DNA from 3 places in the Variovorax sp. HJSM1_2 genome. Region 1 is predicted to be linked to each of the others. Evidence: riboswitches for the same ligand, from Rfam matches in the RefSeq annotation. Region 1 holds a riboswitch; each other region holds the start of a gene.
What was found. A riboswitch is a leader RNA that binds a small molecule or an ion and turns the genes downstream of it on or off. The one in region 1 is predicted to bind cobalamin.
Positions count from the first base shown of each region.

Region 2: it holds a riboswitch for cobalamin, as region 1 does, so the genes downstream of both, ACFQ95_RS15090 (TonB-dependent receptor) here and cobW (cobalamin biosynthesis protein CobW) in region 1, are expected to answer to the same signal.
Region 3: it holds a riboswitch for cobalamin, as region 1 does, so the genes downstream of both, ACFQ95_RS00810 (TonB-dependent receptor domain-containing protein) here and cobW (cobalamin biosynthesis protein CobW) in region 1, are expected to answer to the same signal.

Region 1 is NZ_JBMOXA010000017.1:28,953-36,447, forward strand. It holds gene ACFQ95_RS17710 (AAA family ATPase) at 1-177, opposite strand, end outside; gene cobN (cobaltochelatase subunit CobN) at 180-4,004, opposite strand; gene cobW (cobalamin biosynthesis protein CobW) at 4,053-5,117, opposite strand; cobalamin riboswitch at 5,343-5,614, opposite strand; tRNA gene ACFQ95_RS17725 (tRNA-Arg) at 5,731-5,805, opposite strand; gene ACFQ95_RS17730 (NAD(P)/FAD-dependent oxidoreductase) at 5,950-7,125, shown strand; gene ACFQ95_RS17735 (methyl-accepting chemotaxis protein) at 7,212-7,495, opposite strand, start outside.
Region 2 is NZ_JBMOXA010000012.1:85,374-92,868, reverse strand. It holds gene ACFQ95_RS15100 (Bug family tripartite tricarboxylate transporter substrate binding protein) at 1-978, opposite strand, end outside; gene ACFQ95_RS15095 (LysR family transcriptional regulator) at 1,100-2,041, shown strand; cobalamin riboswitch at 2,110-2,385, shown strand; gene ACFQ95_RS15090 (TonB-dependent receptor) at 2,514-4,685, shown strand; gene ACFQ95_RS15085 (ABC transporter substrate-binding protein) at 4,685-5,584, shown strand; gene ACFQ95_RS15080 (FecCD family ABC transporter permease) at 5,581-6,600, shown strand; gene ACFQ95_RS15075 (ABC transporter ATP-binding protein) at 6,597-7,370, shown strand; gene ACFQ95_RS15070 (LLM class flavin-dependent oxidoreductase) at 7,370-7,495, shown strand, end outside.
Region 3 is NZ_JBMOXA010000001.1:175,678-183,172, reverse strand. It holds gene ACFQ95_RS00820 (bifunctional adenosylcobinamide kinase/adenosylcobinamide-phosphate guanylyltransferase) at 1-420, opposite strand, end outside; gene ACFQ95_RS00815 (cobyrinate a,c-diamide synthase) at 417-1,868, opposite strand; gene ACFQ95_RS00810 (TonB-dependent receptor domain-containing protein) at 1,872-3,755, opposite strand; cobalamin riboswitch at 3,837-4,087, opposite strand; gene ACFQ95_RS00805 (cell division protein ZapB) at 4,126-4,371, shown strand; gene ACFQ95_RS00800 (cell division protein ZapA) at 4,377-4,691, shown strand; gene ACFQ95_RS00795 (sulfite exporter TauE/SafE family protein) at 5,112-5,927, shown strand; gene ACFQ95_RS00790 (sensor domain-containing protein) at 6,054-7,495, opposite strand, start outside.

The DNA.
Region 1 (7,495 bases):
CAACTCGGCCAGCGCGCGGGCGGCGGTGGACTTGGCCGTGCCGCGCGGGCCTTCGATCAACACGCCGCCCAGGGCGGGGTCGGCGGCGGCCAGCAGCAGGGCTTGGCTCAACGCTGGCTGGCCGGCGATGGCGCAGAACGGGAACAGCGGCGGCAGGCTGATAGGGGTGGTTGTCATGTCTAAGTTCCTTCGAGTTGTTGCTCGTGGTCTAGCAGCAGGTCTTCCAGTTGAGAGCGGTAGTCGCCGGGCTCTTGCCACAGGCCACGCGCCATGGCTTCGAGCAGGCGGTTCAGCATGTCCTGCAAGGCGCGTGGGTTGTGCTGTTGCACAAAGGCGCGGGTGTGCTCGTCCAGCACATAGGCGTCGGCCACCATGGCGTATTGGTGGTCGCCGACCACGCGGGCCGTGGCATCAAAGCCAAACAGGTAGTCCACGGTGTCGGCCATCTCAAACGCGCCTTTGTAGCCGTGGCGTTTCACGCCCGCTATCCATTTGGGGTTGACCACACGGCTGCGCACCACGCGTGCAATTTCTTCTTTCAGCGTGCGGATGCGCGGTGCCGCCGGGTTGCCGTGATCGCCGTGGTACAGCGCCGGTTGGCGTCCGCTCAGGTGGCGCACGGCGGCGGCCATGCCGCCCTGGAATTGGTAGTAGTCGTTGGAGTCCAGCAGGTCGTGTTCGCAGCTGTCCTGGTTTTGTGCGACCGCGTCCATCCCTTGCAGGCGGCGGGTCAACGCGCCTTGGGCCGGCACGCCATCGCTGCCACTGCCGTAGGCATAGGAGCCCGCGCCCACATAGGCGCTGCTCAGGTCGGCATCGTCTTGCCACTGGCCGCTTTGGAACAAGGCGTGCAGGCCAGTGCCGTAGTGACCGGGTGCCGAGCCGAAGACACGCCAGCCGGCCTGGGTGCGGGCGGTCGCGGCGTCCAGCCCTGCGGCCTGCAGCGCCTGCGCCTCACGCAGAATGCGTGCGCGAATCGGGTTGTCGTGGGCGTCTTCATCTTCTTGCGCGGCCACGGCTTGCACGGCGGCATCGAACATGTGCACGGCGCTGGGAAAGGCATCACGAAAGAAGCCGGAGATGCGCAGCGTCACGTCTATGCGCGGGCGGTGTATGCCGACGATGGGCAGCACTTCAAAGTCGACCACACGTTGGCTGCCGGCCGCCCACTTGGGGCGCACACCAATCAACGCAAAGGCTTGCGCCAGGTCGTCGCCGCCGGTGCGCATGGTCGAGGTGCCCCAGACCGACAGGCCTATGGACTGTGGGTAGTCGCCATGGTCTTGCAGATGCCGCTCCACCAGGCGTTCGGCCGACTTCATGCCCAGCGACCAGGCCGTGGGCGTGGGGATGGCGCGTGTGTCTATGGTGTAGAAATTGCGCCCCGTGGGCAGCACATCGGGCCGCCCGCGCGACGGTGAACCGCTGGGGCCTGGGGGCACAAAACGGCCGTCCAGGGCGTTCACCAAATGCTGCAACTCGTCATGGCCGCAGGTATCGAGCGCGGGCGCCAGGGTGGTGTGTACACGGGCTAACACGGCCTGGGTGGCCGGCAGATCCAACGTAGATGCGTCGTTTGCTACAAGCTGCTGTGCCAACAGCTCCAGCCGCTCGCGTGTATCGCCGTGGTGGCGCCAGGGGCTGTCGCTCACGGCTTGCAGCAGCGCGGGGCGCGGGCCAGTCCACGGCGTGGCGGGTGTTATGTCCAGCGGGTTGAATGTGGTGTCCCCCAGCAGATCGGAGGCCAGCGCGCTCAACAGGCTGGTGTTGGCGCCTTGGCCGTCGCCAGAGGGGTAACGCGCCAGCGCCACCAGGGTGTCGCGCCGTTGCTCACCTTGCGGCGAGCAACCGAAGATGTGCAGGCCGTCGCGAATCTGCGCTTCCTTCAGCTCGCACAGGTAGGCATCGACACGCGCCAGAATGCTGTCGTCGTCGGCTTCCAGCGCTGACACCGGCAGGTCGATTTCTTCGGCCAGGCGTTGCTGGCGTACGGTTGTGAGAATCTGGCTGCGCAGCAGCTTGGCGCGGCGGCCGTCGACCAGGATGGCGTCGTAGTACTCGTCCACCAGGCGTTCCAGGTCTTGCATGGGGCCGTGGTTTTCGGCGCGTGTGAGCGGTGGCATCAGGTGGTCGATGATGACCGCCTGGGTGCGGCGTTTGGCCTGTGCGCCTTCGCCGGGGTCGTTGACGATGAAGGGGTAGATGTTGGGCAGCGGGCCGAGCACGGCATCCGGCCAGCAACTGGCCGACAGCGCCAGGCTTTTGCCGGGCAGCCATTCGAGGTTGCCGTGTTTGCCCACGTGCACCACGGCGTTTATCGCAAACACATCGCGCAGCCAGAAGTAGAACGCCAGGTAGTGGTGTGGCGGCACCTGCTCGGCGTCGTGGTAACTGGCGTAGTCGGCCACGCCGTCTACCCTATGGTTGCGCGCGGGTTGAATGCCGACAAACACCTGGCCCAAACGCAGGCCAGCAATCATGAAGCGGCCCTGGCGCAGCATAGGGTCTTGTGCGGGCGCGCCCCAGCGGGCCGTGATGGCGGCCGCCATGCCTTCGGGCAGGGCGGCTAAACGCTGTTCGTAGTCGCCCAGGGCATAACTTTGGAAGGCCGGGCGGGCGGGCCATTGCAGCGGGTCGTTGGCCACGCCTTGCTGCAGGGCATGCATCAAAGCATCAGCATCGGCCGGCATCTGGTCTGCGCTGCCGGTGTGGTAGCCCTGGGCCGTCAGGCGCTGCAGTATGGCCATCACCGAGGCCGGGGTGTCCAGCCCCACGCCGCTGCCAATACGGCCCTCGCTGCCGGGGTAGTTGGCCAGCACCAGCGCAATACGTTTGGTGCTGGCGGGCAAGCTGCGCAGGTGGCACCACTGGCGCGCCAGCGCGGCGACGAAGCTTATGCGGTCGGGCTCGGGCTGATAACGCACCACGTCGGTTTGTGTCAGCTCGCTGCGGTAGGCCAGGCCTTTGAAACTGATGGCGCGGGTGACGATGCGGCCATCCATTTCGGGCAGCACGATTTGCATGGCGATGTCGCGCGGCAGCAGGCCTTGGCTGTCGGCCAGCCAGTCCTCACGGTTGCCACCGCTGACAATGACCTGTAGCACCGGCGCGTCACCCACCAGCGCAGCTTGCGCCTGGCCATCGATGGATTCGTGCGCACCCAGCGCCGCAAACGCGGTGGTGTTCAGCACCAGTTGGACCTGGTGCTCGGTGCACAGGCCACGCAGAGCGGCCAGGCACATGGGGTCTTTTAATGAATCCAGCGCCACGGGCAGGGCGTTGAGTCCCTGTGCGCGCAGGGCCTGGGCCAGGGCATCAAACACCGCCGTGTTGCCGGCCTGCAGGTGTGAGCGGTAGAACACGATGGCTACCGTTTGCGCATGCTTTAGCCAACCGGCGCGCACGTCTTCCATGGTGGCGACATCGTGCGCGCTGGCCAGGCCCCACGGCGCATACAAGGCCACGGGCGGCAGCAGGCGGGGTGGCAGTGGTGCCGCGCCGTGGTCCAGTCCGTGGAAGGCCAGCGCACGCAGAAACTGCTGCGCATTGCCGCTGCCGCCGGCGCGCAGGTATTGCCACAGCTGGCGGCACACGGCGCGCGGCAGGGTGCTGTGCGCCAGCAGGGTTTCGTCTTCTTGCAGGTCACCCGAAAACATCGCCAGGCGCTGGCCCTGGCGGCGCGCCAGGTTGCTGATTTCCTGGATGCCGTAAGGCCAGGCCGAGTCACCACCCAGATGGTCGACCACCACCACTTTGGCGTGGCGCAACACCTGGTCGATGTAGAGATCGAGTGATGCAGGCTGGCGCAGATAGGCCAGATTGGCCAGGCGCAGCGTGGGGTAGGCGGACGTGTTCGCGGTGACGGTTTCCAGCGCCGAGGCCAGCAGCGACAACTTGGTGTCGGCCGAACTCAGCACCACAATTTCGGCCGGCGTCTGGTCGAGTTGCGCGACCACACCGTCGTCTTCGACAAAGCCACCAGGGCGCGTGCTGAGCAAGTGCATGGGGTGGCTTTGTGAGGCGGTAGACGGCGGTTGACTTCAGCCTGCGGATTAAGCCGCAGCGCCTTCAATCACGGCGTTGTTGAGCGCGGCGCGCAGGGCGGCCTCGTCCAGATCGGCACCAATGAACACCAGCTCGGTGCGTTGCACTTCAGCGGTGTTCCAACGACGGTCGAAATGTTGGTCGAAGCGGCGGCCCACGCCTTGCACCAGCAGGCGCATGGGCTTGCCGGGAATCGCCGCGAAGCCTTTGATGCGGTAGATGGTTTGCTGTGCCACCAGTTGCTCCAGCTGGGCCAGCAGGCGGTCGCGGTCCACCTGCGGCAGCTTCACCACCACCGAGTCGAAGTCGTCATGGTCGTGGTCTTCCTCGTGGTCGTGGTGGCTTTGGCGCAGGTTTATGGTGGTCTCGGCGGCGCGGCCTTGGCCCAGCAGCAGGGCCAGCGGCAAGCGGCCTTCGGTGGCGCTGACGATCTTCACCTCGGCCGGAATCTCGCCGCGGATCAGTGCTTCCACGCTGTTGCGTGCCGCGTCATCCATTAGATCGGTTTTGTTGAGGACCACCAGGTCGGCGGCCGACAACTGGTCTTCAAACAACTCGTGTAATGGCGAGTCGTGGTCTAGGTTGGGGTCGGCGCGGCGCTGTGCGTCCACGGCCACCGGGTTCTCGGCAAACTGGCCGCTGGCGGCGGCGGGGCCATCGACCACGGTGACCACCGAGTCCACGGTGAAGACGTTGGCAATGCCTGGCCATTGGAAGGCCTGTACCAGCGGCTTGGGCAAGGCCAGGCCCGAGGTTTCGATCAGCACGGCGTCTATGCGGTCGCGCATCTCGGCCAGTTTTTGCATCACCGGGAAGAATTCTTCCTGCACCGTGCAGCACATACAACCGTTGGCCAGCTCGTACAGCGTGCCATCGGTGGCGTTGCCTTCGTCGTCGCAGCCAATGCCGCAGCCGCGCAGGATTTCACCGTCTATGCCCAACTCGCCAAACTCGTTGACGATGACGGCGATGCGCAGCCCGCCCGCGTTCTGCAGAATGTGGCGCAGCAGCGTGGTTTTGCCGCTGCCCAGAAAGCCAGTGACGATGGTGGCGGGGATTTTGGTGGTTTGCATGGTGCTTGGTCCTTCAGGTTTGGGGCGCGCGCAGATGAAATGCTGGGCCGTTGCGGCTTAGCCTGGGTAGATCGCACATGGGGTGTTTGGACATTCCAAAGCTCCTTCAACGGCCCGCGTCCCCGCAGGCATGACTGAAATGGAAGCTGAAGAAGGGGCAGAGGTCGGGGCGCCCGGTTCAGCGCTAAGGGCTGATGGGCATCCTGGCTCGCGCAATCCCGCAGCGTCCGAAGGCAGTTCCAGGCCGGTATCCGGGCTCGCGGAGCGTTTGAATGCATGCTGCTTTCAAACCAGAACCCTTGCCTTCCCACGCGTGAGCGCAGTGGCTGCCAGCCTGAGAGGCATGGCGTAAGGGTTCCCAAATCCGCTGACCGTTGCGGGGGCAGCGCAGGAGTGTCACGTCGTTAAACCCTGTTGGGCCGACGCGGGTCACCTGCTTCCCGTTTAACCTCGCCGCCGCGTGCGGCATGGAGGCACCTGTGAACCGTGCCAAGCCGCCGATGAAATCGCGCCGACTTGGCAGCAGGATTATATGAAGGCGGGGGCGGCGTTGCCGTGGCGGGCCACAAATGAAAAAGGCTGGAAGCTTTTGCAAGCTTCCAGCCTTGAAATATGGTCCCGCCGCCAGGAATCGAACCTGGATCTCAGCCTTCGGAGGGCCGAATTCTATCCGTTGAAATACAGCGAGAGGGCTCGGCCACAGGGGCTGAACAGTCGAGCATTGTAGCCTGCGGAAGGCCCCAGCCTGCGCGCGCCACTATCATTGGCGACCCTGCGGGACGCGGCCCGGTTTTGGTCGCTTGGTCTTTTGCGGGGAATTTGAAGGAATCTCATGACTCGGTTGGTGATTGTGGGCGGCGGGCATGCCGCAGCCCAGTTGTGTGCGTCTTTGGCCGAAGGCCAATTCAAGGGTGAAGTGGTCTTGGTGAGCGAGGAAGCACACGTGCCCTACCACCGGCCACCGTTGTCCAAGGCGCTGATCAAAGACGAAGCCCCGGTGTTGCCGGTGTTGCGCCCGGATGGCTTTTACGAGACCGCCGGCATACAACTGCGCCTGGCCACGCGGGTGCTGGCGATACAGCGCGACGCCAAAACCGTTGATCTGCAGCCCGTGCATGGCGGCGCGGTCGAAACCCTGGCCTACGACCACCTGGTGCTGGCCACAGGCGCACGTGCGCGGCGTCTGCCGGGCTTGCCGGTCAAGGCTGACGGCGTGTTCCAGGTGCGTACCTTTGACGACACACTGGCGCTGCGCGAAAAGCTGGCGACGGTGCAGAACGTGGTGGTGTTGGGCGGCGGCTTCATAGGCCTGGAGCTGGCGGCCACGCTGCACAGCCTGGGCAAAAAGCTCACCGTGCTCGAAGCCGCGCCACGTTTGCTGACACGTTCCCTGTCGCCCGAGATGAGCAGCCATCTGCTGGAATGCCACCAAACCAACGGTCTCGACGTGCGTGTGGGCCAGACGGTGGAGCAACTGGTGTGGAACGGCGAGCACATTGCCGGTGTGCAGGTAGCGGGTGTGGTGTTGCCGGCCGATGCCTTGCTGGTGGGCATTGGCTCCGAGCCGAACACCGAGTTGGCGGCTGCGGCTGGCCTGGACTGCAACAACGGTGTGGTGGTGAATGAAGCGCTGCTGTCGTCGGATGCCAACATCAGCGCCATAGGCGACTGCGTGGCCTTTCACTACCCGCTGCTGGCCCGGCACGTGCGGCTGGAATCGGTGCAAAGCGCGAATGAACAAGCGCGTGCCGTGGCCGCGCGTCTGTGTGGCCAGCCGGCCAAGGCGTATGCGTCTATGCCGTGGTTCTGGTCCGACCAGGGCGACTTGCGTTTGCAGGTCACCGGCCTGTGGCGGCCCGAGTACCAGAGCACGCTCAAGCCCGGCCCCAAGCCGGGCAGCTTGTCGGTGCTGCACTACGAGAACGGCGAGTTGCGTGCGATCGAGTCGCTGAACTCGCCCATAGACCAGATGACCACGCGCAAGCTGCTGCAGAAGACCATTGCTTAACGCTGGCTCACCGGCGCCCCGTTGGCGCTGGTTTGAAAGAAAAAGGCTGCTGACGCCCTGTGGGCGAGCGTCAGCAGCTATTCTTTTTAAAGCCTGAACACACTCACGGACTGCGTGAGCTTCTCGGCCTGTGTGCGCATAGACGACGCAGCGGCGGCCGATTCTTCGACCAGTGCGGCGTTTTGCTGCGTCACCGTGTCCATGTCGGTGATGGCCTGGTTGATCTGGTCTATGCCTTGTGATTGCTCCTGGCTGGCGGCGGCAATCTCCGAGATGATGTCGGTCACGCGTTTCACGCTGGTCACCACTTCGGTCATGGTGGCGCCCGCCTGATCGACCAGCGCGGTGCTTTTCTCTACACTTTCCACCG
Region 2 (7,495 bases), on a different contig from region 1:
GACACCGGTGAGCTTGATGATCTCGGTCCACTTGCGGTTTTCAGCCTGCACAAACGCCGCATCGGCCTTGGGGCTGTCGCTGTGGATCACGCTGTTGCCGGTCAACTCGAATGCCGTTTTGACAGCCGGGTCGCCCAGCGCCTGTATGGTGGAGCTGTAGAGTTTGGCAATCACCTCGGCCGGTGTCTTGAGCGGCACCCAAAGGCCGAACCAGAACTCCTGCACCGTCAATTCGCTGCGCATCACGTCGCGCAGCGGCGGCACGTTCGGCAGCTCCTTTAATGGGGCGGCACTGGTCACGGCCAGCGCGCGCAGCTTGCCGCCCTTGACCTGCGGTATCGCCGTGCCGGCAATGGTGAACGCGAAATCGGTGTCGCCACGCAGCAGCGACAGCGGAATCTCCACCGAACCTTTGAGCGGCACGTGCACGGCATTGCCGTTGACCAGCGACATCAGCGTGGCGCCCCCCAGGTGGGCGGCGGAGCCTATGCCGCCCGAGCCGTAGTTCAATTTCCCCGGCTTGGCCTTGACCGCAGCGACCAGTTCTTCCACCGAGCGGTAAGGCGAATTCGCGGCCACCACCAACACGCTGGGTGAGGTGCCTATCGTCGTCACGGGGATGAACTCGGTGGTCGGGTCGAACTTCAGGCTGGGCTGCAGAATTTTCTGGATCAGATGCGAGTTCGAGCCCACCAGCACGGTGTAGCCGTCTGGCTGCGCCTGCGCCGCGTATTGGGCGGCAAGCACACCACCGGCGCCGACCTTGTTCTCTATCACGGTGGCTTGGCCCAATGCCTCGCCAAGCTTGGGGCCGAATTGCCGCACCATCACATCCGGCCCACCGCCTGCGGCGTACGGCACGATGATGCGCACCGGCCGGCTCGGATAAGCCTCGGCAGCGTGTGCCGCGGTGGCCGATAAAAATGCGCCAGAGAAAGCGCTTGAGGCTGCGCTCAAGCAGAAAGTGCGACGGTCCATGGTTGTCTCCTTGTGGGTTTGGGCCAAGCATAGGATTGCTGGGGAATAATAAAAAGTGATATCTTTTTATATGTTGAAAGCTTTTCGTTAAGCCTCGTGCCATACCAGACCGTGACTCGCCATGCCTTTATCCACTGACGCGGAACACCTGATCTCCCGGCTGCGCTTTCGGCATCTGCGCCTGCTGACCGAGTTGCAGCGTGGTGGCAGCCTGCGTGCGGCCGCCGAGGCACTGAATCTGACGCAGCCTGCGCTCAGCAAGGCGCTGGTCGAAATCGAGACCGCCTTTGGTTTTGCACTGTTTGTGCGTACACCGCGTGGCCTCAAACCCACGGACCAGGGCGCAGTGGCGATTCGCGGCGCCGCGCTGTTGCTTAAAGAGTTGACCCATGTGCAACGCGAAGCCACAGCGGGCGACCGCTTTGCCGCCAGCTTGAGGATAGGCGCGCCACCCTTCGTGGCGCAAGGCTACCTGCCCGAGGTGCTGAAGAAACTGGTACAGCGCAACCCGCCGGTGCGTGTGCACTTGCTGGAGGAACGTGTGCCGGTGCTGATGCAGGCCTTGATGAAGGGCGAGGTCGACGCGCTGCTCACCACCTATCCGGCGCAACTGCCCGAGCCCGGTGCAGTCGCCCTGCACTATGAGAAATTATTCGAGGTGCAGTTCAGCATCATCGCCCCGAAAAAACATCGCCTGGTGCGGGCGCGCAGCGTGAGCTGGCAGGACCTGTCTGCCGAACCCTGGGTCTTGCCGGCGCAAGGCGCCATGGCGCGGCGCGTGGTGGAAGACTGCTTCATCCGTGCCGGTGTGATGCCGCCCATGCCCATCATCGAATCTGCCAGCCCGGTGACCAACGTGGAGCTGGTCGCGGCCGGTGTGGGCCTGGGCATTGCACCCGATGTGACCTTGATCGCCCATGCGAAAAACCTGAACCTGGTGGACCAGCTGAGGGTGGGGCCTGCTGTGCCGTCCGGCCCGGTGGCGTTGATCCACCGCGCCGGTGTGAGCAGCCCGCGGGTAGACCTGTTCAGGCAGGTGCTGGGATTGGCTGCATACATCTGAACTGCCATCCTCTTGCCAATCGCGCTCCTATAATCGCGCCCGGCATGCCGAGCCACTTCAAGTGCGCGGCCTGCCACGGTTGCCAGGTGCCTTGCATGTTCTTCTGGAACATGCGGGGTTAAACGGGAAGCAGGTGCGCCACGTCGTTGAAGACATGGCAATTCCTGCGCTGCCCCCGCAACGGTCAGCGGATAAGGAAACCCCAAGTCGATGCCAACGGCATCCACAGCCACTGCGCTTCAAGCGTGGGAAGGCGGGTGTTTCTGGTCTTTGGTGCACACCATGGGTGTAGCACCCAAAGATGCTCCGCGAGCCCGGATACCGGCCTGCGCCACCGCCTTCGGACGTTGCGGGAGTGCGTCGGTCCGGGCCGGCCGCTGCTTTTGCTGCGGCCTGCTTCGACGTGTGCCTTCAGCGTGCTTTTTGATGTCTCGATTGTTCCGCGGGGTCGCGGAACATGCTGGAGCCGCGCATGCGCAAACCATTTCCCTTTTATGTCTCTACCAGGGCCGTTGCCCTCGCCTGTCTGTCGCTCGCCGCTGGCGACGGCATTGCCCAAACTTCGGATGGCCTCAAAGAGGTTTTTGTCACCGCCACCGCGCGGCCTGAAGAGCGCAGCCGTATTGCCGCCACCACCCAGGTGATAGACCGCGCGGCCATAGAGCGCTCAAGCGCGCAGTCGGTGACCGATCTGCTGGCCGAGAACGCCATAGGCTTCTTCAGCGAATGGACGGCGGCCCAGACCTCGATCAACATCCGTGGTGCCACCAGCGACGGCCAGGGCCGCGATTTCAAGAGCCAGGTGCTGGTGCTGGTGAATGGCCGGCGTGCCGGCACCGCCAACATCTCCAAGCTGAGCACGGCCGAGGTCGAACGGATTGAAATTGTGCGTGGCCCGGCCTCGGTGATCTACGGCAGCCAGAACATGGGCGGCGTGATCAACATCATCATGAAAAAAGGCTCGGATGCGCCGCCGAACCAGGTCAGCGTGACCGGCGGCTCCTGGGAGCTGGCCACCCTCAGTGCACAAACCTCGGGCACCGCAGACAAACTGGATTGGTACCTGGGCCTCTCGGGTGGCCAGCGTGGCGATTACGACTCCGGCAAGGGCGGCAGCAGCATGCTCAACACCGGCTGGGAGCGGCGTGCGCTCAGCGGTGCGCTTGGTTTGGAGATCAATGCGCTGAACCGCGTAGACCTGCAACTGCGCACAGACGGCATCTACAACGCCGGTTTCCGTGGCTCGGGCGCCAACACCATCAGCCAGGACGACCGCAGCAACGCCTCGTTCGACGCCACCTACGAAGGCCGCAGTTCTGACGAACGCATCAGTTGGATGGCGCAGGCTTATGCGGCGCAAGACGAAGACGAATTTAAATGGGCCTCACCGGTGATCCGCAGCGGCACCGCCGCCGTGCCCGGTACGCGCAGCGACTACAACCTGCGCAAGCTCGACATCGCGGGCACACGCCTGCAGCCGCGCTTCAAGCTGGGCGCGGGCAATGACCTGCTGCTGGGCTACGACTATGAGCACAGCAGGTTGCGCTCGGACCGTGTGCGTGTGGCCATGCCCGGCGGGCCTGGTGGCCAGGTGGCACCCTATGACAACAACCAGACCGAGCAGGTCAACGCGCTGTATTTTGAAGACGCGCAGAAACTCTTCAACGACCGCGTGACGCTGCGCGGCGGCGCACGCCGCACCTGGGGTAGCACCGACTTCGACCTCACGCCCAACCTGGCGCTGCAGCGCGGCGGCAGCCAGTCGTACGAAGTGACCACCTGGTCTACCGGGGCCGTCTGGCGCGCACAAGAGACGCTGAACCTGCGCACCGGCATTTCCACCGGTTTTCGCGCGCCCACCGCCAGCGAGCTGGGCGCCGATTTCACCGCCGTGGGTGGTGGTCGAACTTTTGGCAACCCCAACCTCAAGCCCGAGAGCAACCGCCAGATCGAGGTCGGTGGCACCTGGCAAGCACCAGCCGGGCAGATCGACATGGCGCTGTTCCAGAACACCATCGCCAACCGCATCATCACGGTGTCGCGTGGCGCCAGCACCAACACCTCGGACTACGCCAACAACACGGCCGATATCCTGGTGCAAGGGCTGGAGCTCAGCGCCGATGCCGATCTCGCCAAGCTGCTGAATTTCGACAAGACGCCACACCGGCTGAAGCTGTTCGCCAACGGCTACTACAACTTCAAGATGCAGGACAAGGGTGCCACCACCTTGGCCACCGACTTTGTGCAACGCATGTACAAATACGAGGCGTCGTTTGGCATGCGTTATGCGCGTGGCTCGGGTGCACAGCCCGACGACTGGAGCCTGCAGATAGGCGCATTGCTGCGCGGCCCGATGTGGTACGACACCGAAGAAGCGCTGCTGATCCCACAGGGCGAAGCCAACAGCAGCTTTATCCACCGCAAGGGCGCGTTCACCACCTGGAATCTGCGTGGCGACTACCGTGTCAACAAGTCGGTCAAGCTGTTCGCACGGGTCGACAACCTGTTTGACATCAACCGCAGCCCGATCTTTATTGCGCTGGATCAGAGGCCGTGTATCGCCGACCCACGCTTCCAGAACGGCGGCTGTGGCACCTCGATGCCGGGCCGGGCGTTGCAGGTCGGCATGCTGGTGAACTTCTGATGCTGCGCAGGGCGCGCCCTCTGCGCAGGCTTGTGAGGGTGCTGGCGCTGGGCGCGCTGGTCTGGGCCCATGCGCTGTATGCCGCGCCCATCGAGGTGCGCGATGCCTTGGGCCGCAACGTGGTGCTGCCGGCCGCGCCGCAGCGGCTGGTGACGATCTTTGCGTCCAACACCGAGTTGGTGGCCTCGCTTGGCCTGGCGGAGCGCATTGTGGGCATTGAGGACTTCACGCGTTTTCCGCCCGAAGTGCTGTCGCGGCCCAAGGTGGGCGGGCGCCTGGGCTTCTCGGTGGATGCGGTGGTGGCGCAGCGCCCCGACCTGGTCATCGTCACACCCGCGCGGCAAGCGGCGCACCAACTGGTGGCGCCTATGGAGCGTATCGGTGTGCCGGTGCTGGTGCTGCTGAGCCGCAGCGTGGGCGAGGTGCTGGACAACATCCGCCTGGTGGCGCGCGCCACGGGGGTGGCGGAACGCGGCGACACGCTGGCCGCATCGCTGCAACGGCGGCTGGATGCCGTGGCGCAGCATGTGGCCGGCCGCGCCGCGCCGCGCCTTGTGATGGTCACAGGCCGTGTGGGCAACGGCATGTTGCTGGTGGCGCGCGACGACAGCTACACCGGCGAGGCCTTGCTCAAGGCCGGTGGCCGGTTTGCCTTGGCCGGCCGAGGTGCCGTGCCCCAGGTGTCGCCCGAGGCGGTGCTGGCTTCCGACCCCGACGTGCTGCTGTTCGCCGGAACGCGTGTCGCTCTTGAGGAACTGATCCGTCAGCCCGGCTGGCGCGACATGCGTGCGGTGCGTGCGGGCCGGGCCATCACGGTCTCTCGCAGCGAATTCTTGATTCCCGGCCCACGCACCATCGATGGCATCGAAGCGTTGGCGCACATTCTTCATCCGCAATGACTACAAGTGCCTGCAACTCTTTTTCTGGCCAGCCATGGCGGCCATGGCTGATCGCGTTTGCGGTGCTGGTCTGCGCCTTGGTGCTGGCGGCTTGCGCCGGCCATCAATGGGCGTCACCGGTCGACATCTACCGGGCGCTTTTGGGCGACGACAGCCTGCGCAGCCGCTTGCTGCTGCAATGGCGCCTGCCACGTGTGGCCGCGGCGGCGCTGGTGGGGGCCTTGCTGGGGCTTTCGGGGGCGGTGTTCCAGGGCGTGTTTCGCAATCCACTGGCCGAGCCGTATCTGCTGGGTGCTTCGGGCGGCGCGGCATTGGGGGCCACGGTGGCGCTGCTGGTGCCGCTGGGTGTGCCACAAGTGTGGCTGTTGCCGGTGCTGGCTTTTGGTGGCGCCTGGGGCTCAACCATGTTGGTGCTGGCCGTGTCGCGCGTGGCTGCTGCCTTTGATGCCGCAGGCATGCTGCTCGCGGGTGTGGCGATTGCCGCCATGCTGGGGGCGCTGCGCTCGTTTTTGATGCTGGCGCTGTCCGACGAAACCGTGAGCCTGCAGGTGGTGATGAGCTGGGTGCTGGGGGGCATTCAAACACCGGCCTGGCCGGGCCTGGGTTTGCTGGCCCTGCTGTGTGTGGCCAGCCTGCTGGCCACAGCCGCGATCGCGCGTGGCCTGGACCTGCTGGGGCTTGGCAGCGCTGCAGCGCAAGGTTTTGGGCTGGACGTGGCGCGCTTCACGCCATGGGCGGTGGTGGTGGGCTCCCTGGTGGTGGCGGCTGCCGTGGCCTATGGTGGTCTGGTGGCCTTTGTGGGCTTGGCGGCGCCGCATATTGCACGCTGGATGGTCGGGCCGCTGCACAGAGTGTTGCTGCCCGCCTCGGCGCTCACCGGCGCCATTGTGGTCACGCTGGCCGACGCCATCGCCCGTGCTGCTTTGCCGCCGGCAGAAATTCCTCTGGGGCTGGTGACGGCCGTGGCTGGGGGGCCCTTCTTCATTCTGTTGCTGGCACGGAGGCTGCGCGCATGAGTGCATCACCCTGGCGCTTGGAAGCGCGTGGTCTGGGCCTGGTCCGCAGAACGTGGACTGTGCTTTCAGAGGTGTCGCTGGCATTGCCCGCGCGTGGTTCGGTGGCCGTCATCGGGCCCAACGGGGCCGGCAAATCCAGCTTGCTCTCGCTGCTGGCCGGGCTGCTGCCGGCCCACAGCGGGCAGGTGCTGCTGGATGGCCGAGACATCGCGCGCGTGCCGGTGGCAGAGCGGGCGCACAGCATAGGCTTCATGCCGCAGCACTTTGAACCACATTGGGATTTGACCCTGACCGAGCTGCTTGGCATGCGGCTCACGGGGTCGCGAACAAGCACCGCTGAGCAGGTCATGGAACGCGAGGGGCTGGCCGAGTTCCGGCACCGGCGCTGGTCCACCATGTCGGGCGGCGAGCAGGCGCGCGCACTGCTGGCGACGGTGCTGGCCCCAGACCCGCCGGTGTTGCTGGCCGATGAGCCCGGCGCCAACCTGGACGTGCGGCACCGGCTGGCGCTGGTGGAAACGTTGGCCCGGCGTGGGCGTACACAACTGGTGGTGGTGGCCATGCACGATCTGGATCTGGCGTTTCGCCACTTCGAGCGTGTGGTGGTGGTGGGCCGGGGCGGCATCGTGGCCGATGGCGGGGCCGAGTTGGTCCATGAGCCTTTGCTTGATCACATCTTCGGGGTGGCGTTCGAGCGCATCGCGGCTTCACCCGGTGTGTTGCTGCGCGCCAATCTGCACGTGTTATCTGGTGAGCAGGGAGCCGCTTGATGCGCATAGACTTGGCGGGCTGGACACGTGACGCGACACAAGGCGACCCGCGCACTTTTTTCTCGATGTTTGAAGCTGCTGACCGCTGGGGTTTTGATGGTGTGTGGTTCAGCGAATTCCGCTTG
Region 3 (7,495 bases), on a different contig from region 1:
GTCCTGGATCGCTTCCAAAAAGAGAGCACGTTGCGCCAGGTACTCGGGCGGCAGAGGCCGTTTTTCCTCAAGCGCAACCTCGGCAGCGTCCAGCGGCATCAGCCAGTTGGTCAGCCACATGGTGAGGCAGTCTATGACCACCAAGGTGTCGGCGCGTGTCTGTTGGACCAAGGCATGGGCCAGGTCGCGCGGTTCCTCCAGCGTAAGCATGCCCGGCACACGTTGTGCGCGGTCCTGCTGGTGGCGCGCAATGCGCTCACGCATCTCTTCGTCCCAGGCTTGTGCCGTGGCGATGAGCACGGCACGGTGGCTGGGCGACTGGGCAAGCCAGGTGCGGGCCAGTTCTTCAGCACGGCGCGACTTGCCGCTTTTTTGCCCGCCGAGGATCAACTCACTCTGCGCGATCAAGGCCTGGGTCATGCCGCATCTCCGCCGAACAGGCGCGCAGTGGCGACCGGGTTGGAGGCAAACCAGGCGTGGAAATAACTCGCGCGTAATGCGCCCTGCTGGTACACGGCTTCGCCAGCGTCAGCCTTGGCTTCAAGGCCTGGGCGCTCGGGCCGCGCAGTGCGGGCCACCACCGCTGCGGAACTCGAAGTGGTGGAGTAATGAAAGGTGTGGCCGCGCAACACAGCGCCATCGACGTCGCCATCGAGCGTGAGTTGCTGCGGCCCCAGCGCGGCCAGTCGGCGCTGCATCGTCACCCGGCCAGGCAACAAGCCCCACAGCGCACGCTGTTGCCCATCGGCCAGGGTGATAGATTCAAACAGCGCCATCATGCCGCCACATTCTGCCCACACCGGCCGACCTTGGGCGAGGTGGGCACGCAAGCTCTCGGCCATGCCTTGGTTGGCGCCGATCTGCTCAGTATGTAATTCGGGGTAGCCGCCGGTGAGCCACACGGCATCACATGCGGGCAAACACACATCGGCCAGCGGCGAGAAGAACACCAGCCGGGCGCCGAGCTGCTCCAAGGTTTGCAGGTTGGCGGCGTAGATGAAGCAAAACGCCACATCGCGCGCCACAGCGATGGTGCGGCCGGCGAGCAGTGGTTTGGCGAGCGCCGCCGTTGCTGCGGGCGCAGGAAAACAAACCGCCCAGCGTTGCAGATCCTGTAAAGACATCTGGCCCAGCGGCGTGCTGGCCAAGGCGTCGGCAGCGGCGTCCAGGCGCTGCAGGCCATCGGCCAACTCATGCGCGGCGACCAGGCCGAGGTGGCGCTCGGGTAACAAGCCTTTGGGGGCCGCGTTGCCGGGAGTCTGCAGGCTGACACGTGGCATGGCGCCAAGCCAATCGTCGGCATCACTCAAGCCCTCGCGCAGCATGTCGGCATGGCGCGCACCGGCCACGCGGTTGGCCAGCACACCCGCCCAAGGCAAGGTCGGCCGGTAGTGGCGCAGGCCATGGGCGATGGCGCCAAAGGTGCCGGCCATGGCCGAGGCATCGACCACCGCCAGCACCGGGATGCCGAAGCGTTGCGCCAGGTCACCCACGCTGGGCTTGCCGTCAAACAGGCCCATCACACCTTCGACAATGATGAGGTCTGCGGCCTGCCCGTCCGGTGAGGCGGCGTCAAACAAACGCTGCTGGCAATCGGCCTCGCCCGTCATCCACAAATCAAGCTGCTGCACCGGCGCAGCACTGGCCAGTTGCAGCCAGTGCGGGTCGAGAAAGTCGGGCCCACACTTGAACACACACACGCGCCGCCCCTGGCGTACATGCAGGCGTGCCAGTGCCGCGGCGACCGTGGTTTTGCCCTGCCCCGAGGCTGGAGCGGCGACCACGATGGCCGGGCAAGATACCGGGGAAGACACGGGGAAAGACGCCGAGGAACGGGCCGGGCGGGCAGCGGCTTCAGCAGCAGCCATCACTTACTGCGGCGCCCATTTCAGGCCGACGTACAGGGTGCGGCCGGGCGTGGCGTAGGTGCGGGCGGTCTGGTAGTCCTTGTCGCCCAGGTTGTCGACACGCGCCAGCAGGCTCAAATCACGGCCGATACGGGTGCTGGCCGAGAGGTTGATCAAACCGTAGCCACCGAGCACGTTGTTGTTGGCGGCATCGTCGAAGCGTGCGCCCGAGGCCTGCAGCTCCGCGCCCAGCGTCCAGCCGGCCAGGGTGGTGTCGGCGCCAAGGCTGGCGTGGCGGCGGGCACGGCGGGCCAGGTCTTTGCCGGTTTGTTCATCCGTGGGGTTCTGCAAGTCCACGGAGGCGCGCAGATTGACACCGGCCAGCGCATGGCTGCCGCTGAACGTCACGCCTTGGTACTGGGCCTGGGCCACAGCTTCGTAACAACCAAAGCTGGAGACACAGGCCCCGGCACCGTTGACGAAGGTGATCAGGTTGTCCACCTTGTTGCGGTAAACCACCGCACCGATGCTGCTGGCACCAGCGGTGTAGCGCAGGCCGGCTTCCAGGTTGCGGCTGGTCTCGGGCTGCAGGTCGGCCTTGCCGTATTCGCTATAGCGCTGGTACAGCGTGGGGGCGCGAAACGCCGTGGCGGCAGACGCCGTGGCGCGCCAGTGGGGGGTGATCGCATAACCGTAAGCGGCACTGCCGGTGGACTTGCCACCAAAGCCGCTGTCGTCGTCGTAACGCGCATTAAGCTGCAGGCTGTGTGCACCTTGGTTGTAGCCATAACCCAGCGCTACACCGTTCTGCGAGCTGGTGCGCGTGTTGCTGCTGACCGAGGTGTTGTCGAGTGCGTTTTCACGCCGCTCCAGCGTGGCCGTCAACAAATGGGCGCCAAGCCGCCATTCGTTCAGGAACACATAGCCGCGCAAATTGGTCTTGGTCTGGTAGAACGAAGGATTGGTTTCATAGTGCTGCACGCTGTCGGTCACGCTTATGCGTGTCGAATACGCGTCGGTCCACTGCGCGTTCCAGTTCAAGCCGCTGGCCGAAAGGCGGTTTGTGCTGTGGTCGTCGACGGGTGCTGCAGGGTTGTAGCTGAAGTCGTCGTACTGCGCGTCCATGTCGCTGCCAAGCCAGGTCGCATCCAGGCTATGGCGGCTGTTGATCTTCAGGCCTACACGCGCATTGCCCGAGGTGCTGCGGTAGCCGTCGTCGTCGGGGTTGCGCTTGCCATCGCTGGTTTTGCGCAGGTATTGCGGCTGGATGTTGTAGCCGTCGCTGATCTCGCGCGCCACACCAAAGGAGTAGTCGATGGCGTTGTCCGCCCCGCTTGCCCCGGTACTTCCGCTGACACCGGCTTCGATCTTGCCCAGGCGCTTGCTGCCCACGCCCACACCCACGTAAGGCGCGGGCTTGCCCTCGCCCTTGCGTGTGAACAACTGGATCACGCCGCCAATGGCGTCCGAGCCATACACCGCGGCCGCCGGGCCACGCAGCACCTCGATGCGCTCGATCTGCGCCAGCGGAATGCTTTCCCAGCTGGCCCCGCCGCTGCCCGATTGCACGTCCAGCCGCACGCCGTCCAGGTACACGGCCGTGTGCTGTGAATTGCCCCCCCGAATGAACACACTGGTTGGGCTGCCGATACCACCCGAACGCGAGACCTCCACGCCCGGCAAACGCGCCAGCACGTCGGCCACGCCGGTGGCGCCGCTGCGCTCTATCGTGGCGCGGTCGACGATGGACACATCGGACACCAGATCGGTCAGGGGTTGCGCCACACGCGTGGCGGTGACCACGGTCTCAGGCAAGGCGGTTTGGGCGAGCGCGGGCATGGCCATGGACACGGCGAACGGCAGCATAACCAGACGACCGCAGCATGCGCCAGAGAGAATTTTTTTCATGATCACCAACAGACTGGAAGGCTCTCACCGGCGTCCCCGCCAGTGCTTGAGCGTGCACGGCCACAAACTGCGCGAGGCAAGCTTGTGGCCACTGTGTTGGCCGGTATCCGGGCTGAGCAGAAAACTCGCATCGCCTTCCCAAGCGTGTGTTCGAAAACGCTCAGTGGCCTTGTGATGAAAGCTGGGTGGTTCAAACGCATTGGCGTTCTACAACCCGTCTGCTGGACCGTTGCGGGGGCAGCGCAGGCCAGGAAAAAAGTGTTCCCCTCCTGCTTCCCGTTGAACTGCGGCTTGTGAACCAAGCCGCGAGCACCAACGGCGCGGATTTTACAGGTGGAAGCACGGCCGCCGACCTACAATAACGCCCCATATGGCCCAACCCACCCAAATCGAACAGATCGCCGAGCGCACCGAGCGGCTTCTGGTGCGCTACCACGAGTTGCAACGCACCAACGCACTGCTGACGGAACAAGTCGCCCTGCTGAGCCACGAGCGTGAATCGCTGAAGTCACGCCTGGCCGCGGCGCGTGCGCGCATCGATGCCTTGCTTGAACGGCTCCCTGAAATCTCCAGCCCACCCGTGGTGCGGCCTGCTCCACGGAGCGATGCATCATGAGCAACATGAACCAACTCGAAGTCCAGATCATGGGCCAGAGTTATCTGCTGGCCTGCCCCGAAGAAGGCGCCTCACGTTTGCAGCAAGCGGTGGCCAAGGTGGACGCCGCGATGTGCGCCATACGCGACGCCGGCAAAGTCAAGGCACGCGACCGCATCGCCGTGCTTGCCGCGCTGAATCTGGCCTTCGACCAACCGGAGCGCGCCGCCACGGAAACGGCTCCCGCCACTGCCGACGAAGCCGCTGGCAGCGACGAGCACCTGGCCTCGCTTTTGGCGCGTCTGGATGAGGCCCTGGGCGACGACGGTCGACTGATCTGAAGCGCGTTTTTGCCGCTGATCGGCTGACTGCGTAAAGTGCAGCGCGTCACTTGTGAAAGTGGCAAAAGCAGGCTTTAGAATAGAGTCGTCTGCGATCCCGTCGGGCTTTATATTTCCTTGAACCAATGCTCATTGAGCCCGGGCCTGGAATATCACCTCGCAAGCGTGATCATCTCGCGTTAGATGAACCCAATGTGCGGTTGACCTAGCCCACCTGAACCCCGGTTCAGGATGCGGGTCCGGTGGCCTTCGCAGACACCTTATTCCTTTCGTACCAAGATCAAGCGTGTACCTTGTCGATTTCGCTGGCCGTACTCAAGTACTGCCAGCGTTTCATCTTCGCGTTCACGGCTGATATGGGCACGAATTGCTGCCGAAGCGCTGTGGCAGCTTCCCACCAGATTTTTTTGAACAAGCCGGATGCTCCTGGACCCGACGCTGATTCTTGAACTCGCCCTGCTCGGTCTGAGCACCGGTTTTTTGGCCGGTCTGCTGGGCATTGGCGGCGGCATGCTGATGGTGCCGTTCATCACCTTCATCATGGGCACACGCGGCGTGGGCACGGACCTGGCCGTGAAGATGGCCATTGCCACGTCCATGGCCACCATCATGTTCACTTCCATCTCCAGTGTGCGTGCACACCACCAGCGCGGCGCCGTGCGTTGGGATATCGTGCGCCGCCTGGCACCCGGCATTGTGCTGGGCAGCATGATAGGCAGCCTGGGTGTTTTTGCGGTGCTCAAGGGCTCTTCGCTGTCGCTGCTGTTCGCCGCCTTTGTGGCGTTCTCGGCCACACAGATGTTTCTCGACAAAAAGCCCGCGCCCTCACGCCAGATGCCCGGCCCGGCCGGCCAGTGGACGGCGGGCGGCGTCATAGGCTTCATGTCGGGTCTGGTCGGTGCCGGTGGTGGCTTCATCAGCGTGCCGTTCATGACCTGGTGCAACATCAGCATCCACAACGCTGTGGCCACCAGCGCGGCACTGGGCTTTCCTATCGCCGTGGCGAATGTGGTGGGTTATGTGATCAGCGGCACGTCGGTGGCCAACCCGCCCGCAGGTTCGCTGGGCTACATCTGGCTGCCGGCACTCGGCGTGATTGCGTTATGCAGCGTGTTGACGGCGCCGCTGGGCGCCAAAGCCGCACATACCCTGCCGGTGAAGAAACTCAAGCGGGTGTTTGCCAGCGTGTTGTACCTGCTCGGCGCCTACATGTTGTGGCGCGGCCTGAGCAGCTGACCAAACTCTTCTGGCGTCGCGACTGCGTCTTGTCGTACTGATTTCCCTCAAGGGGCGTACGACCTGCGACTCAGCGCCGCGCCAGAACCGCTTCGCTGAGTTTTGTTTGCGGCTCTCTTACTCTTATTAATCCAGCAGTACCACCGCACCTTCGCGCTCTGCTGCGCGGGCCATGGCGGTTTCCAGGTCTTCTGCGGCCACACCAGGCGAACACAGAAAACCCTGGAACTGGTCGCAATTCAAACGCAGCAGCGTGGCACGCTGGGCCTTGGTTTCCACACCTTCGGCAATCACCGTCAAATTCAATGCACGGCCCATCTGGATGATGGCGCTGACAATCGCGTGGTCGTCACCATCGTCGGGCAAGCCGCGAATAAACGAGCGGTCTATCTTCAGCTTGTGGATAGGGAACTTCTTTAGGTAGGCCAGGCTGGAGTAGCCGGTGCCAAAGTCGTCGATCGCCAGCGTCACACCCAGGGCCGCCAGCGCTTCCAGCCGCGCCAGCGCTTCGGCCGCGTCCTGCACCAGAATCGATTCGGTCAACTCCAGTTCCAGCAACTCGGGCCGCAAGCCCACGGCCTGCAACACGCTGGCCACCTGCTCAACAAAATCGGTCTGCTGAAACTGCAGCGCCGAAACGTTGACCGACACCATCATGGGCCGGCCGGCCTCCTGCCACACCGCGGCCTGACGCACGGCTTCGGCCAGCACCCACGCACCCAGCGTGACGATGTAGCCACTCTCTTCGGCCAGCGGAATGAAGTCGCCCGGCGACACATGGCCCAGCACCGGATCAAACCAGCGTATGAGTGCCTCCACACCGATGACGCGGCCATTGTCCAGGCTCACCTGCGGCTGGTAATGCAGGCGGAACAAGCCGGTATCCATGGCCACCCGCATGGCGTGGTCCATCTTCATACGCGACAACAGCTCGATGTTCATCTGCCGCTGGTAGAAGCAGAAGTTGTTGCGGCCGCGGTCTTTCACGCGGTACATGGCGGTATCGGCGCACTTGATGAGTTCGTCCAGCGTGGCGCCATCGTTCGGATACATGGCCACACCTATGCTGCAGCTCACCGAGAACTGCAACTCGTCCACCGCAAACGGCCGCGACAGGCTCTCCAGCACACGCCGCGCCACACGTTCGGCAGCGGCTGCATCGGCCAGGTGCAGGTGCATCACAAATTCGTCGCCGCCCAGGCGGCACAAGGTGTCGACCTCGCGCAGGCAGTGGCCCAAACGCTCCGCCACCTGGATCAGCACCCGGTCGCCAAACTGGTGGCCCAGCGAATCGTTGATGTTCTTGAAGCGGTCCAGATCGAGGAACATCACCGCAAACTCGCCGCCACCGCGTGCCGCCATGCGCAATGCATACTCGATATGCTGGCTCAGCATCAGCCGGTTCGGCAGACCGGTCAGGGCGTCGGTGTAGGCCAGTTGTTCTATGCGTTTCTGGCTGGCCTTCTCTTGGGTCAAGTCCTTGAAGAAGCCAATGCTTTGCATGACCTCACCCTGGTCGGTGCGCAGCGCCACCCAGGACAATTTGACTGCGCATTCGGAACCGTCGC